Regions from separate parts of the Janthinobacterium sp. 64 genome, predicted to be linked through region 4. Evidence: predicted binding sites of a transcription regulator. Region 4 holds the regulator's gene; each other region holds the start of a gene.
What was found. The regulator FNR, encoded in region 4, switches genes on or off when oxygen is low (the NO sensors DNR and NnrR bind a similar motif). The targets are predictions, from matches to a motif close to TTGATNNNNATCAA.

Region 1 (3,278 bases), 720 kb from region 4:
CGCAGGCCAGCTGGGCGTTGTCGGCGTTGTCATTGACGGCTTGCGTCAGCGCTTCCATGGCGCTCGACGTTTCTTCCAGCGAACTGGCTTGCATTTCCGTGCGCGCCGACAGATCCAGGTTGCCGGTGGCAATTTCGCGCGACGCCGTGTCGATCGATTGCACGGCGGCCATGATGGTGCGCAAGGTCTGGTTCAGGTGGGCGATGGTCTGGTCCAGTACGCGCGAGGTGGCGGCGATCTCGTCATTGCCCTGCTTGGGCGCACCGGCGATCAGCTTGCCCGCCGCCAGGTCTTGCACGGCGTCGGCGATGCCGCGGATTTCCACCAGCATGGCGCGCCGCACCAGCATGGTCACCACGATGGAGGCCAGGATGGAGAGCATGACGGTCAGCAGCAAGCTCCAGCCCAGGTTGCGAAACTCGGCGCTGGCCGTTGCATGGGCCTGGCTGCTGAGCGTCGTTTCCAGGGCAGACAGCTGCGCCAGCTGCGTATTGAACTGGCCGAATTGCGTTTCCGCCTTGAGCATGGAATTGGTGGCGATCGACTGGTCCATCTGCGCCATTTCCATGGTTTCCAGCACGGCCTTGCGGTAGCCGGCCAGGGCCGTGATGGCGGCATCGACCAGGCTGCGTTCGGCGCCCGTGGCCGTGGAACGCAGCGTGGCCAGCTGGGTGCCGATGGCCGCGTGACGCGCTTTGATCTGTTGTTCCAGCGCGTCGATGCGGGCCTTGGCGAAACTGCCATTCGTCCACGACAGCAATTGGTACATATTACCGTGCACGTGCTTGGCCTCGCCGACGATGTCGGCGGCCGCTTTCAGATGCGCGATGCGCACCAGCACCATGTTTTCCAGCGAGGTGTTTTGCCGCACCATGCCATACCAGGCACCGGACGAGCTGAGTATCAGCAGCAGCAAGACCAGGGCGGGCGCCAGCAATAATTTTGGTCCGATGCGTAATTGATTGAGCATGCTTGACTCCTGGCTATGGCTGTTCCAACCGCAGGCGGCGCGCGGCGTTCGTGTACGCCGCCCTTGCCTTATTTTTTGTAGATGCCCGCTTCCAGCACCACGTCGTTGACGCGCAGGATGTACGTGGTCTTTGGCTCGATCTTGCCGCTGGTGGGATTCTTGTACTGGTAGTCGACCCAGCCCTTGCCCTGCTTTTGCGCCAGCTCAATGATTTCACGGCGATATTTCTTGCCATTCGCATCAGGCACGTCCGTCAAATCCTTGCCCACGATGGAAGGATTGATGGGGTGGGCCAGCACGATGCCCGTCTTGATGTCGCGCATGTCCACATACAGCGAGCCCTGCACGAAGTCGGGATCTTTCGCCGTGATTTTCTTCATCATTTCTTCCTTGCCATGCGCCTTCATGAAGGCGGCGCCCCGTTCGGCCATGGCGATGGCGTCTTTTTCCGTTGCTTCGACGGCGGCATTGACGCTGCCGCCGGCAAAGGCCAGGCACAGCAGACTACCCGTGAATAAGCGTTTCATGACAGCTCCTTGTGAGTATCGATGGATGTATTGCCAAGCCGTAATTTACGTCGTCGAGGGGCCCATCAAATTGCGATGGAACAAACTAAGGTGTTGCTTGTAGGCAGTGAACAACGTATCGGAATGCTTGTTGATGTGTAGCAATTTGGTTCCATGTGGCAAGAATTATGATGACTTTCACAGCATGCCGAGCTTGGCTGGCATGAGGGAAGAAGAGGCTGAAATTGGCTGACATAGGGCTGGTTTCATGCAAGTTATCGCTATTTACTGGCAAGGAGCTTATCGTGTCCGCACTCATTACCGAGCCGTTTTCACCCAAGTTCAAGCCGTATACGCGGCAAACCATTCATCAGGCGCGGCAGTGGGAATGGCTGCCGGAAGAGCAACGTGTAGCCGTGCAGGTGGTCTCGCACGTCTTGCCATTTCGCACCAACGCCTATGTGCTTGACCAGTTGATCGACTGGAACAACATCCCTGACGACCCCATCTACCGCCTCGTCTTTCCCCACCGCGACATGCTGCCGCCCGAGCAGTACGCGCACTTGCGCGACCTGGTGCTGGTCAAGCAGGACAAGGCTGCCATCGATGCCTATGTGCAAGGTATTCGCCTGGGCATGAATCCCCATCCGGCCGGGCAGATGACGCACAACGTGCCGCGAGTCAACGACGCGCCCGTGCGCGGCTTGCAGCATAAATATGCGCAAACGGTGCTGTTTTTCCCCAGCGCTGGGCAGACCTGCCACGCGTATTGCACCTTTTGCTTCCGCTGGCCCCAGTTCGTCGGCATGGACGACATGAAGTTCGATGCGCGCGAGTCGCATGAGCTGGCCGCTTACCTGGCACTGCATCCGGAAGTGACGGACGTGCTGATCACGGGTGGCGACCCGATGATCATGAACACGCGGCAACTGGCCGCCTACCTGGAGCCGCTGCTGGCGCCGGGTCTGGAACACATCCAGAACATCCGCATCGGCACCAAGGCGGTGGCGTATTGGCCGCAGCGTTTTGTTTCCGACCGCGATGCGGATGATTTGCTGCGCCTGTTCGAGCGCGTCGTCAAGGCGGGCAAGAACCTGGCCGTGATGGGCCATTACAGCCACGCCGTCGAGTTGCGCCAGGATATTGCGCAGCAAGCCGTGAAACGCATCGTCTCCACGGGCGCCACCTTGCGCATGCAGGGGCCGCTGATCCGCCATATCAATGAAGATCCGGCAAGCTGGGCCGAGCTGTGGCAGACGGGCACGCGGCTGGGAGCGATTCCCTATTACATGTTTGTCGAACGGGACACGGGGCCGCGCAGCTATTTCGAATTGCCGCTGGCGAAGGCACATGAAATCTTCCAGGCCGCCTACCAGATGGTGTCCGGCCTGTCGCGCACGGTGCGCGGGCCCTCCATGAGCGCGTTTCCCGGCAAGATCGTGATCGATGGCATCGTCACCATCAATGGCGAAAAACTGTTTGCCCTGCAATTTTTGCAGGCGCGCAATCCGGATTGGGTGCGCCGGCCGTTTTATGCGAAGTTCGATGCGGAAGCGACTTGGATCGACGATTTAAAGCCCGCATTCGGCCACGATAAATTTTTCTTTGAAACGGATGAGCCTATGCCGCAGTTGCCGCATAAAATCATCCGCCTGGCACAGGCCGCCTGAGCATGCACGGCGCCGGCGCCTCTTCCCGCTCCGGCGTGGCCGTGTTTTGCCTGGTGTTCCTGCCGTTCGCGCTCGGGCATTATTTGTCGTGCCTGCTGCGCGGAGTGAATGCCGTGCTGACGGCGGAATTGC
Region 2 (3,278 bases), 720 kb from region 4:
GTGCGCGGTATTGTTACTACATGCGACGCCGGAACAGATGGGCGTGCTCGTCGCCTTGCAGGCGCTGCCGTTCGCCCTCTTCGGCTTGCCCGTCGGCGTGCTGCTGGACCGGCGCAGCAAGCACCCGATCATGCTGTTCAGCGAAAGCATGTCCGGCCTGGCCCTGGCCAGCGTGGCCGTGGCCTACTGGTGCGGCGTGCTGTCGATGCCATGGTTATATATAGTGGGGTTCATCATCGGCACGGGCTTCGTCGTCGGTGGCGGCGCCGAACAGGTGTTCCTGACTTTCCTGGTGGGCCGCGACGGCTTGATCGATGCGCAATCAAAGTTTGCCGCCACCGAATCGGCTTCGCGCCTGATCGGTCCCGGCCTGGCCGGCGTGCTGGTGCAAGTGCTGTCGGCGCCCGTCGCCATCCTGTGCACGGCGTGCGGCTATCTGGTTTCCGTCTGCAATTTGCGCGCCATGAGCGTGCGCGATCCACGGCCGGCGCCGTCTGACAAGCACGCCTTGCGCGACATCGCCGACGGCTTGCTGTTCGTCTGGCGCGAACCGCTGCTGCGTGCACTGGCCTGGGGCGCCGGCATCTGGCACTTCCTGTTTTATGCCAGCATGGCATTGACGGTGCTGTTCGCCACGCGCGACCTGGGCATGAGTCCTGGCGTGCTGGGCATGACGCAGATGCTCGGTGGCGCCGGCGTGCTGCTCAGCGCCTTCATCGTCAAGCCGCTGACGCGCCGCTACGGCGCCGGCCGCACCATCCTGATCGGCCTGGCATCGACCTCGCTCTGTTTTGCCCTGACGCCCACGATTCCCGCCGCACTGTTTGGCAGCGCGGCCGCCAGCGCCGTGGCCTATGCCATATTGATGTTCTTTTTCGATTGCGGCGTGATGCTGTTCTTCATTCCCTACCTGGGCCTGCGCCAGAAGGTCACGCCCGACCCCATGCTGGGCCGCATGACGTCGACCATGCGTTTCCTGACGGTGGCGACGGCGCCGCTGGGCGCGCTGGCCGCCGGCTGGGTAGCGGAACACTTCGGCGTGCGCACTGGCCTCGCTTGCATCGCGGCTGGCAGCATTGTGTTGACCGTCGCGATGGTGTGGGGCACGCCGCTGCGTAGCGTGCGCACCTGAAGCGGTGAACGGGAATACACTGGCAAAAGATTGCTTTGGCGACACTATTCACGCCAAAGCCTATGAGGTTTGATTTATATCAAGGTTTTAATTGATGTAAATCCATAAGCTGTCTTACATCACTTGAGGAGCACGCTATGTTTAACACCATCTTATTTCCCACCGACGGCTCGCCGCTGTCCGACAAAGCCGCCGAGACCGCCCTCGCCTTCGCCCAATTGAACAAGGCCAAGCTGGTCGCCATCAGCGTGGTGCAGCCGTTCCCGTTCTCGCCGATGGCCGACGGCGGCATCGTGCTCGACGCCAGCCTGTATGAACAGCAGATGCAGGAAGCGTCGCAACGCGCCATCGACAAGATCGGCGAGGCGGCAAGTGCCGCAGGCGTGCCTTTCGAAGGCGTGGTCGCCGTGTCGCCGAGCCCGCACGATGAAATCGTCAATGCGGCGCAAACCTACCATTGCGACATCATCCTGATGGCTTCGCATGGCCGCAAAGGCTTGAACAAGTTGTTCGTGGGCAGCGAAACGCAAAAAGTGCTGGCCCACACGCACCTGCCAGTGATGGTACTGCGCTAAGTCACACCACGAACTGCCCGGCGACGCTTTCCCTAGCGCGCCGGCGCCTGCTTCGGCAACAACACCCACACGGCGCCGCTCTGCTTCATGCGGCCCGCATTCTCGGCCGCTTCCGCGCCAAAACCAAAGAAATAATCGACCCGGATCGGCCCGCGGATGGCGCCGCCCGTATCCTGCGCCATCACCAGGCGCTGCATGGGGATCTCGCTATTGGCTTGCGTGGTGGACAGGAACACGGGCGCACCCAGCGGCAAAAAGCGCGAATCGATGGCCACCGAGCGCTGCGGCGTCAGCGGCACGCCCAATGCGCCCTTCGGTCCCACTTTCGGATCGGGCAAGCGCTCTTCCTTGAAGAAGACATAGCTGGGATTGGCGTTGAACAATTCATCCTTGCGCGTGGGATGGCCGGCGATCCACGCCTTGATGCCCTGCGCGGACGCCTGGCTCAGGGTCAGCTCGCCCTTGTCGACCAGGTAGCGGCCGATCGATTTATACGGATGACCATTCTGGTCAGCGTACGCCACGCGCACGGTTTCCTGCGTATCGGTCAGCTGCACGCGCCCCGATCCCTGTACTTGCAGGAAAAAGGCCTCGACTTCGTCATCCACCCACAGCAATTCCTTGCCCGTGACGGATGTGGCGCGCTCGATGTCAGCGCGGGTCGCGTACGGCACCACCTTCTTGCCGACCAGCTTGCCCCGCAAGCGCATGTTTTTCAATTCCGGATACACGCCGGACAAATCCACCGAAACCAGGTCGTCGGGCACCTTGTACAGCGGCGTCTGGTAGGGACCGCCCCGCTTGCGCGCCCCGTGCAGCAAGGGTTCGTAGTAGCCGGTCACCAAACCAGTACTGGCACCATCGGCCGTGACGACTTGATTGGGCACAAAGAAGGTCTCGAAGAACAGGCGGATGGCCTTGTCGCTGTCCGCATTCACCTGGCGCGCAATCGTGCACGATTCCTTCCAGTCCGGACGCTTGACCAGCACGCCGCACGAGGCCATGAAGGCGGGCCAGGCGGCGCGCATGTCGTCGCGGGCCCAGCCTGGCAAGGCGGAAAATTTGGCGGGCACGAAGGTGGGCGCCGCCACATCCGCAGCGTCCTTGGCGTCGGCCGGTTTGGCCGGAACGGGCTTGACGACGGTCGGCGCGATGGGCGGCGCCTTGCCGCTGGCAGCGGGCGGCGCGGGTGGCGTGGTACAGGCGGACAACGCAAGCGCGACGGCGCCGATTGAAACGGGTAGACTACCGCGTGTCAACAGACGGCGGGTAAATACTAAGCTGCGGGTAAATAACATAGGAGTGCGTATGTGGATCTTGATGATAGAGGCGCTGGTGGCGTTCTTCTTGCTGGCATTTATAGTCTGGTGGACCATGTATTCGGGCAAAAAGCCCGCACCGCCGGCGCGCAAGCAGCTCAGTGAAGAACAGGACGCCACCGAAAAACTGAAGTAAGGGGGCAAGCCCCCGGCGTTTCCTTAATGCAGGGTACGCGGCACCGACAGCACGAATTCGGGGATTGGCGCTTCGAACTGATGGCCATCCTCGGCCACGCAAAAATATTCGCCGTG
Region 3 (3,278 bases), 1.3 Mb from region 4:
GCAAGCCCTGCTGATCCACGCCGATGCGACGGCGCAGGCGCTGGGCCAGGAATTGCTGGGCAGCGCCAGCGCGGAGCAGCTGGCACCGCTATCCATGCTGCTGGCCGGCATCGCGGGCAGCCAGCCCGGCAACGGCTGACGCGCTCCCCTTACACCAGCGCCAGCCGGCGCAGGCGCCGCGTCGATGGCCACTGTTCCATGCCCGTCTCGTCGCGGATGGCGGCGCAGGCAGCCAGCAGCCTGGCGATGTCTGCGTCGTCGAGGGCGGAATTGAGGGTCAGGCGCACGAGGGCGCGGTTCTTCGCCGTGGCCGGGGCGCAAAACATGGCGCCGTAGATGCCGTGCCGTTCCAGCGCCTGGCGCAAGGCCAGGGTGGCAGGTTCGCCGCCCGCCTCCAGCGCCACGATCTGCTCCGTGCCGTCGCTGACGTTGTAGCCGAGCTCGCGCAAGCCCTCGCGCACCTGCAGCGTGTGGCGCCGCAAGGCGGCGCGGCGCCCGTCGGCGCCCATGATGAAATCGAGCGCCGCCCCCAGCCAGGCCAGTTCATGCGCCAGCAGGCAGGAACTGAAGATGGCGGGGCGCGACTCAGACAAAAAGTATCCCTTGAAGCGGCTGGAACAGCTGATGAAGCCGGCACGCCCGGCAAACGCCTTGGCCAGCGACGCCGTGCGGAAATGCACGCGGTGTCCCAGTCCCCATTCCTCCACCAGGCCCGCGCCCTGCGGGCCATGCGTGCCCAGCGAGTGCGACTCGTCGACCACCACCACGCAATCGCTGCGCTCGGCGATGTCCAGCAATTCCAGCAGCGGCGCCAGGCTGCCGTTGGTGCTGTACAGGGCATCGACGACGATCACGCCGCGGCCATGCTTTTCCACCTGCCGCCGCAAATGCGTCATGTCGTTGTGCAAAAAAGCGACGGCCTGGGCCTGGGCCGACAGCACGCCTTCCCACAGCGACGCATGGGCCTGCATATCGAGGTAGACGGGAATGCCGGGGCCGGCAATACACTGCAGCAAGCCGACGTTAGCCGCCATGCCGGACTGCGCCAGGATGCCATCCTCGCAGCCCATGAAACGGGCCAGCCGGCTTTCCAGCCGGTGCTGTTCGCTGCCTTCCTGCAAGTACACGGCCGACATCAGCATGCCGCCCGCGTTCGCCTGCAACGATGCCACCTGGGCCGCCACCAGTACCGGCTCGGCGGCGATGGACAGGTAATCATTACCCGCCAGAAAGATGGCATCGGCCGGCGTGGGCTGCCAGGCATGGGGATGCTGGCCGCCCAGCAATTGCTCGATGCGCGTGATGTGATGCGCATCCATGCGCCGCACGATGTAATCGGGCAGGCAGTGTTCGGCGCGGACGAAGGATGGGGTATGCAAGCTGGTAGCGATGGTCATGAGTTTTCTCCTAGGGAAATGTTTATTTCAAGTTAAAACCTTGACCGTGTTGCCAACCCGTCCATTGACGTATATCAATGTCCAGTCAGATAGTCGTTCAATCAGGGAAAATTACGCGATGATGACGTTCTGGAAAGCATCAAGGCAGAGTCATGACGCAGCAATGGCAAGGACGATGGACACACTGGCGGCAACGCGTGCGCCAGACACTGCTCCATTCGCTGCTGCATGAGCGCGCACCGCATGAGCACCTGGCCAGGCGGGTTGCCGTGCTGGCCGCCGTAGGCACGGTGACGATGCCGCTGTACTACCTGCTGTGGCAGTTTTTTTTTCCGCAATCCTATGAAAACCTGACCCTGCGCCTGACGGGCGTGGGCATCTGCGTGGCCGGCCTGTTCGCGCGCCGTTTTTCGGCGCGCTGGCTGTCGCGCTACCTGCTGTTCGCTCTCAGCTACATCCTGCCCTTCTTCTTTACCTTCATGTTCGTGATGAACCATGCGTCGTCCATCTGGAGCGAATCGCTGCTGATCGGTCTGGTGGTGCTGTTTCATTTCGAGACAAAACTGGCGTGCCGCGCCTACCTGATCGGCACGGGCGCCGCCTGCCTGGCCGTCATCGTGCAGGGCGAAGGCGGCTTCCTGCTGAAGCCCGAAGTGCTGCAGCAGTTGCCCGTGCACTGGTTCACCATCGCCGCGCTGTCCGTCGTGAAAGTGGGCGGCAAGGTGCTGGAGCAGGAGCGGCTGGCGGGTCTGGCGGCCGGGCTCGGTTCCGTGGCACACGAACTGCGCACGCCGCTGACCAGCGTGGAGGCGAACGTGCGCGGCATGCGCCGTCTGCTGCCGCAGCTGGCCGGCCAGGCGGACGACACGGCGCCGCTGCAGGAAGCGCTGTCGCGCATCCAGTTCGAGGTGCGCCACATGCAGCACATGATCGACCTGTTCCTCCTGAGCGCCAGCGCCGTCAACCGCAACCTGGAACCGAGCCAGGCGCTGTCGATGCTGGACATGGTGAATTCCGTGCTCAGGCGCTATCCGTTTACCGGCAACAGCCAGCGCAGCAGCGTCACGGTGGACGTGCGCGCCGACTTCCAGTTCGCGGGACAGGACGAACTGTGCGTGGTGATCCTGCTGAACCTGCTGCGCAATGCCTTGAAAAGCATCCACCGGGCCGGCAAGGGCCGCGTGCGCATCATCATCGACGGCGCCCGTCCCGTGCCCAGGCTGCTGTTCATCGATACGGGCTGCGGCATCGCGCGCAACCGCCTGCCGCTGATCTTCGAGCGTTTTTATTCGTATCCCGTGCACAACGGCAGCGGCATCGGCCTGGCGCTATGCCGGCAGATCGCCCACGCCTGGCAGGCGCGCATCCGCTGCGTCTCGCGCGAGCATGCGTATGCGATCTTCATCCTGGAATTTCCCCAGCCCGTGCCTGCCCGCTTCCAACCCACTTCCTAGCAAGGTGACGCATGCAACTGCCCGTCTACACCCATCCGACCCTCACCGTGCTGATCGATGACAGCGATTCCTTTTTGAAAAGCATGGCTTTCCAGCTCGATCCCGCGCTGGCGCGCAAGACCTTCCACGACACGAGCACGGCGCTGCGCTGGCTGCAGCAAACGCAGCAGCGCGAAGCCATGCCCCTGCATGTGAATTTCGACCTGCACAGCGCGGCGCCCAACGACTGCAATGTCGCCATCGACCTCGAACGCATCTGGCGCATCAGCGGCCAGGCCCAGCGCTTTGCCGTGCCCTCCGTACTGGTGGTCGATTATTCGATGCCGCAGATGAATGGCCTGGAATTCTGCCAGGCCGTGCGCGACTTGCCGTGCAAGAAGATTTTATTCACGGGGGCGGCCGATGAAAAAGTGGCCGTGACGGCATT
Region 4 (3,278 bases):
CGAGGTCGAATTCGACGGGCGACAATTCCATGCGGCGCGCCTCGATCTTCGAATAGTCGAGCACATCGTTGAGGATGCCCAGCAGCGACTGGCCCGCCACGCGCACCATGGTCAGATACTTGCGCTGTTCCGTATCGAGCCTGGTATTGCCCAATAAGTACACCATGCCCAGCACGGCATTGAGGGGCGTGCGGATTTCATGGCTCATGTTGGCCACGAAATCGCTCTTTGCCCGGTTGGCCGCCTCGGCCCGGTCGCGCTCCTGTTCCAGTTCCGCCGCGCGCGCTTCGAGTTCCTGCTGCAGGCGGTCGCGTTCGCTCATCAGGCCGTTGAACGCTTCCGTCAGTTCGCCGATTTCGTCGCGCTGCTGCACCGGCACGGGGGTGAAGCGGCTGCCGCTGGTACGCAGGGCCAGCAAGGTGTCGCGCAGGCGCACCAGCGGCGACAGCAGGCGCACGGTGACCCAGCCCAGAACAAACGCGGCCAGCAGCGAGGCGAGGGTGCTCCACAGCACCAGCCGGTAGAGCACGCCATCGAACGGTTCGAAGGCATCGTCGAGGGGCAGCGAGGCGGCCAGCAGCCAGTTCACCGATTTCAGGCGCTTGAAGCTGTTGACGGCCGTGATGCCGCGGCTGTTGGTGCTGACCATGCTGCCTTCGCCATCTTGCTTCAGCAACTCGGTGGTTGTCCGGTTGGCGTTCGGCAGGCGCGGCTGCAGCAAGCGGCTGGTATCGGGGTGCAGCACGTAACGCGGCACGGCGCCGCGCGTGAGGATGAAGTAATAGCCGCTCTTGCCGATCTTTTCCGTGCGCAAACGGCCCAGCAAGTTGTCTTTGTACAGGCGCAGCACGCCGATCACCACGCCGGCCACCTGGCCATCGGCCGTGAGCACGGGCGCCACCATCTGCACGATGGGCATGCCGCTCGATTTGCCCAGCATCGGCTCGGTGATCATGGGCTGGCGCGTGCGCAAGACGGTCTGGAAATATTCGCGCTCGGCCACGTTGATGCCGGCGCGGCCCGTGACTAGCGGCATGTCAGCGACGACGGCGCCTTGCGCATCGAGCACCAGCACGTCGTCGAACAGTACCAGCATCGAGCGGCGCGAATAGTATTCGCGCAATTGGGCGGGCTGGGCGATCAATGCCGGCGGCTGCTGCCTGGCCGTCAGCGTGACGATCTGCAGCAGCATGCCCAGCTTGTCGTCGAGTTCGGCAGCGGTGCGGGTGATCAGGGCAGACTGCTGGCTCACCAGTACTCGCGTGAAGTCGGCGCGCATGCGCTGTACCTGTAGCATGGTGACCAGCGCGATCATGGCGATCGAGGTCAGGCTGGTGGCCAGCGCGACTTTTGCTTTGATGCCGAGAGGCTTCATGATTTCCTTTTCAGTACCGGGCGCTACAGGCGGCAGATAATGCTGTCAGGAATTTTCCTATCAATGCCCCAGCTTGGCAAGCGGCACCACGCAAATTGCCCGCCCCGCATGGGCTTTTGACGATGTTGCCATATAATCAAAGTCAGAACGTCGTTTATTGAGCGGAAATGCAGTGAAATTGGCACACGGCAACCCTGTATGCAGTAAACTTGTTATTGCATTTTCTAAAAGGTACCGACATGACTGAAGCGCTACTCACTCCCACCATGCCCACCGTGACCGTGGAAGCGTTGCGTGCGCGATGCTCGACCTGCAGCATGCATCAATTGTGCCTGCCAATGGGCCTCGATGTGGGCGACATGGACAGGCTGGACCAGATTATCGGCCGCCGCCGCAAGATCGTGCGCGGTGCCTCGCTGTTCCGCATCGGCGACTCGTTCCAGAACCTGTATGCGATCCGCCTGGGGCACTTCAAGACCTACCAGATCAATCCGGGCGGCGAAGAGCAGGTGACGGGTTTCCAGATGGCGGGTGAACTGCTGGGCATGGACGCCATCAGCGCCGACCGCCACCACTGTAATGCGGTGGCGCTGGAAGACAGCGAAGTGTGTGAAATTCCGTTTTCCAGCCTGGAACAATTGCTGGGCAATATGCCGACCCTGTTGCGCCATTTCCATCGCATGATGAGCCAGGAAATCACGCGCGAGCAAAGCGTCATGCTGTTGCTGGGCAATATGCAGGCGACCCAGCGTTTTGCCGCCTTTATCGTCAACCTGGCCTCGCGCTATGAAGCGCGCGGTTATTCGCCCAGCAAATTCCAGCTGCGCATGTCGCGCGAGGAAATCGGCAATTACCTGGGGCTGACCATCGAGAGCGTCAGCCGTTTATTGTCGAAATTCAAGAAGGAAGGCTGGCTGCGCGTCTCCAATCGCGAGATCGAGATCTTGCAGCCCGCCAAATTAAAAGCTATTACCGCCGGCACGGACGTCTGTAAATAAGGCTTACAGCTCTTCATCGGCGTGCAGCGCGATGCTGCGCTGCAGCGGCCAGGTCCAGATGCCGGACAGGCGCCACTCGCGTTTGTCGTTTTCTACCAGTACCTGCCAGCGGCTGCGCTCGAGCATCGGCAGCGCTACGGAAAAATTGCCGGCCGCATCGGGCTGCACCAGCAGCTTGATATCCTTTTCCGGCAGGGTCGCATGCGCCAGGTGCAGCTGCAGCGGACCCTGGTAAGCCTTGCCGAAGCTGTGCACGGAACCACTCAGGCGCGCTGACGCCACATCATAGGACAGGCTGGTATCCATCGCCAGGTCGCTGGCGATCGTGTCGCGCTTCAAATCCTGGTTGATTGCCTTGCCCTGCTTGTAATAGTCGCCCACCACCAGCGCATCGGGCTGCGTAAACGCGATATAGCCCATGAAACTGCCGACGACCACGGACAGGCCGGGACCGATCATCAGCAGCCAAGGCCAGCGATGCTTGTACCACGGGGCAGCGGGGGCTTGCAGTTTCAGACTGTCGGACATTTTGTTCTCCTTGGGGTCAGACCCTTTGGGTCTGACCCCAGCTTTTGCTTCTGGGTTGAAAATACAGTAAAGCTAACGCATGTTTGATGCTACCCCTACGGCGACATACCGGGGTCGGACCCAGAGGGTCCGACCCCGAATCAACATCACCGCGGCACGATGAATACCGCGCTTTCACGCACATGCAGCGATGGGTCGTCCAGCGATTGCAGTTCGATCGCAATCTTGTTCGAACCCTTCTCGCCCACGCCGTGCGGTACGCGCAGGCGGATCGGCCAACCCAGCGTTTCCGTCGGCTGCAAGGTCACTTCTTCGCGCGTCAGCAAGGTCAGGCCCGGCAAACCGGAAGCGCTGATCTTGAAATGCTGGCTTTGCTC

Region 1: the regulator FNR is predicted to act here: its motif matches at 1,628-1,641, upstream of CLU91_RS13260 (KamA family radical SAM protein).
Region 2: the regulator FNR is predicted to act here: its motif matches at 1,202-1,215, upstream of CLU91_RS19590 (universal stress protein).
Region 3: the regulator FNR is predicted to act here: its motif matches at 1,462-1,475, upstream of cqsA (alpha-hydroxyketone-type quorum-sensing autoinducer synthase).

The regions. Positions count from the first base shown of each region.
Region 1 is NZ_PHUG01000001.1:3,013,123-3,016,400, reverse strand. It holds gene CLU91_RS13270 (methyl-accepting chemotaxis protein) at 1-970, opposite strand, end outside; gene CLU91_RS13265 (cache domain-containing protein) at 1,039-1,497, opposite strand; gene CLU91_RS13260 (KamA family radical SAM protein) at 1,782-3,146, shown strand; gene CLU91_RS13255 (MFS transporter) at 3,149-3,278, shown strand, end outside.
Region 2 is NZ_PHUG01000001.1:4,451,900-4,455,177, reverse strand. It holds gene CLU91_RS19595 (MFS transporter) at 1-1,132, shown strand, start outside; gene CLU91_RS19590 (universal stress protein) at 1,270-1,707, shown strand; gene mltA (murein transglycosylase A) at 1,740-2,918, opposite strand; gene CLU91_RS28285 (hypothetical protein) at 3,016-3,162, shown strand; gene apaG (Co2+/Mg2+ efflux protein ApaG) at 3,186-3,278, opposite strand, start outside.
Region 3 is NZ_PHUG01000001.1:2,480,844-2,484,121, forward strand. It holds gene CLU91_RS10895 (MarR family winged helix-turn-helix transcriptional regulator) at 1-139, shown strand, start outside; gene cqsA (alpha-hydroxyketone-type quorum-sensing autoinducer synthase) at 150-1,397, opposite strand; gene CLU91_RS10905 (sensor histidine kinase) at 1,595-2,851, shown strand; gene CLU91_RS10910 (response regulator) at 2,863-3,278, shown strand, end outside.
Region 4 is NZ_PHUG01000001.1:3,735,873-3,739,150, reverse strand. It holds gene CLU91_RS16415 (hybrid sensor histidine kinase/response regulator) at 1-1,375, opposite strand, end outside; gene fnr (fumarate/nitrate reduction transcriptional regulator Fnr) at 1,615-2,373, shown strand; gene CLU91_RS16405 (FixH family protein) at 2,377-2,901, opposite strand; gene ccoG (cytochrome c oxidase accessory protein CcoG) at 3,048-3,278, opposite strand, start outside.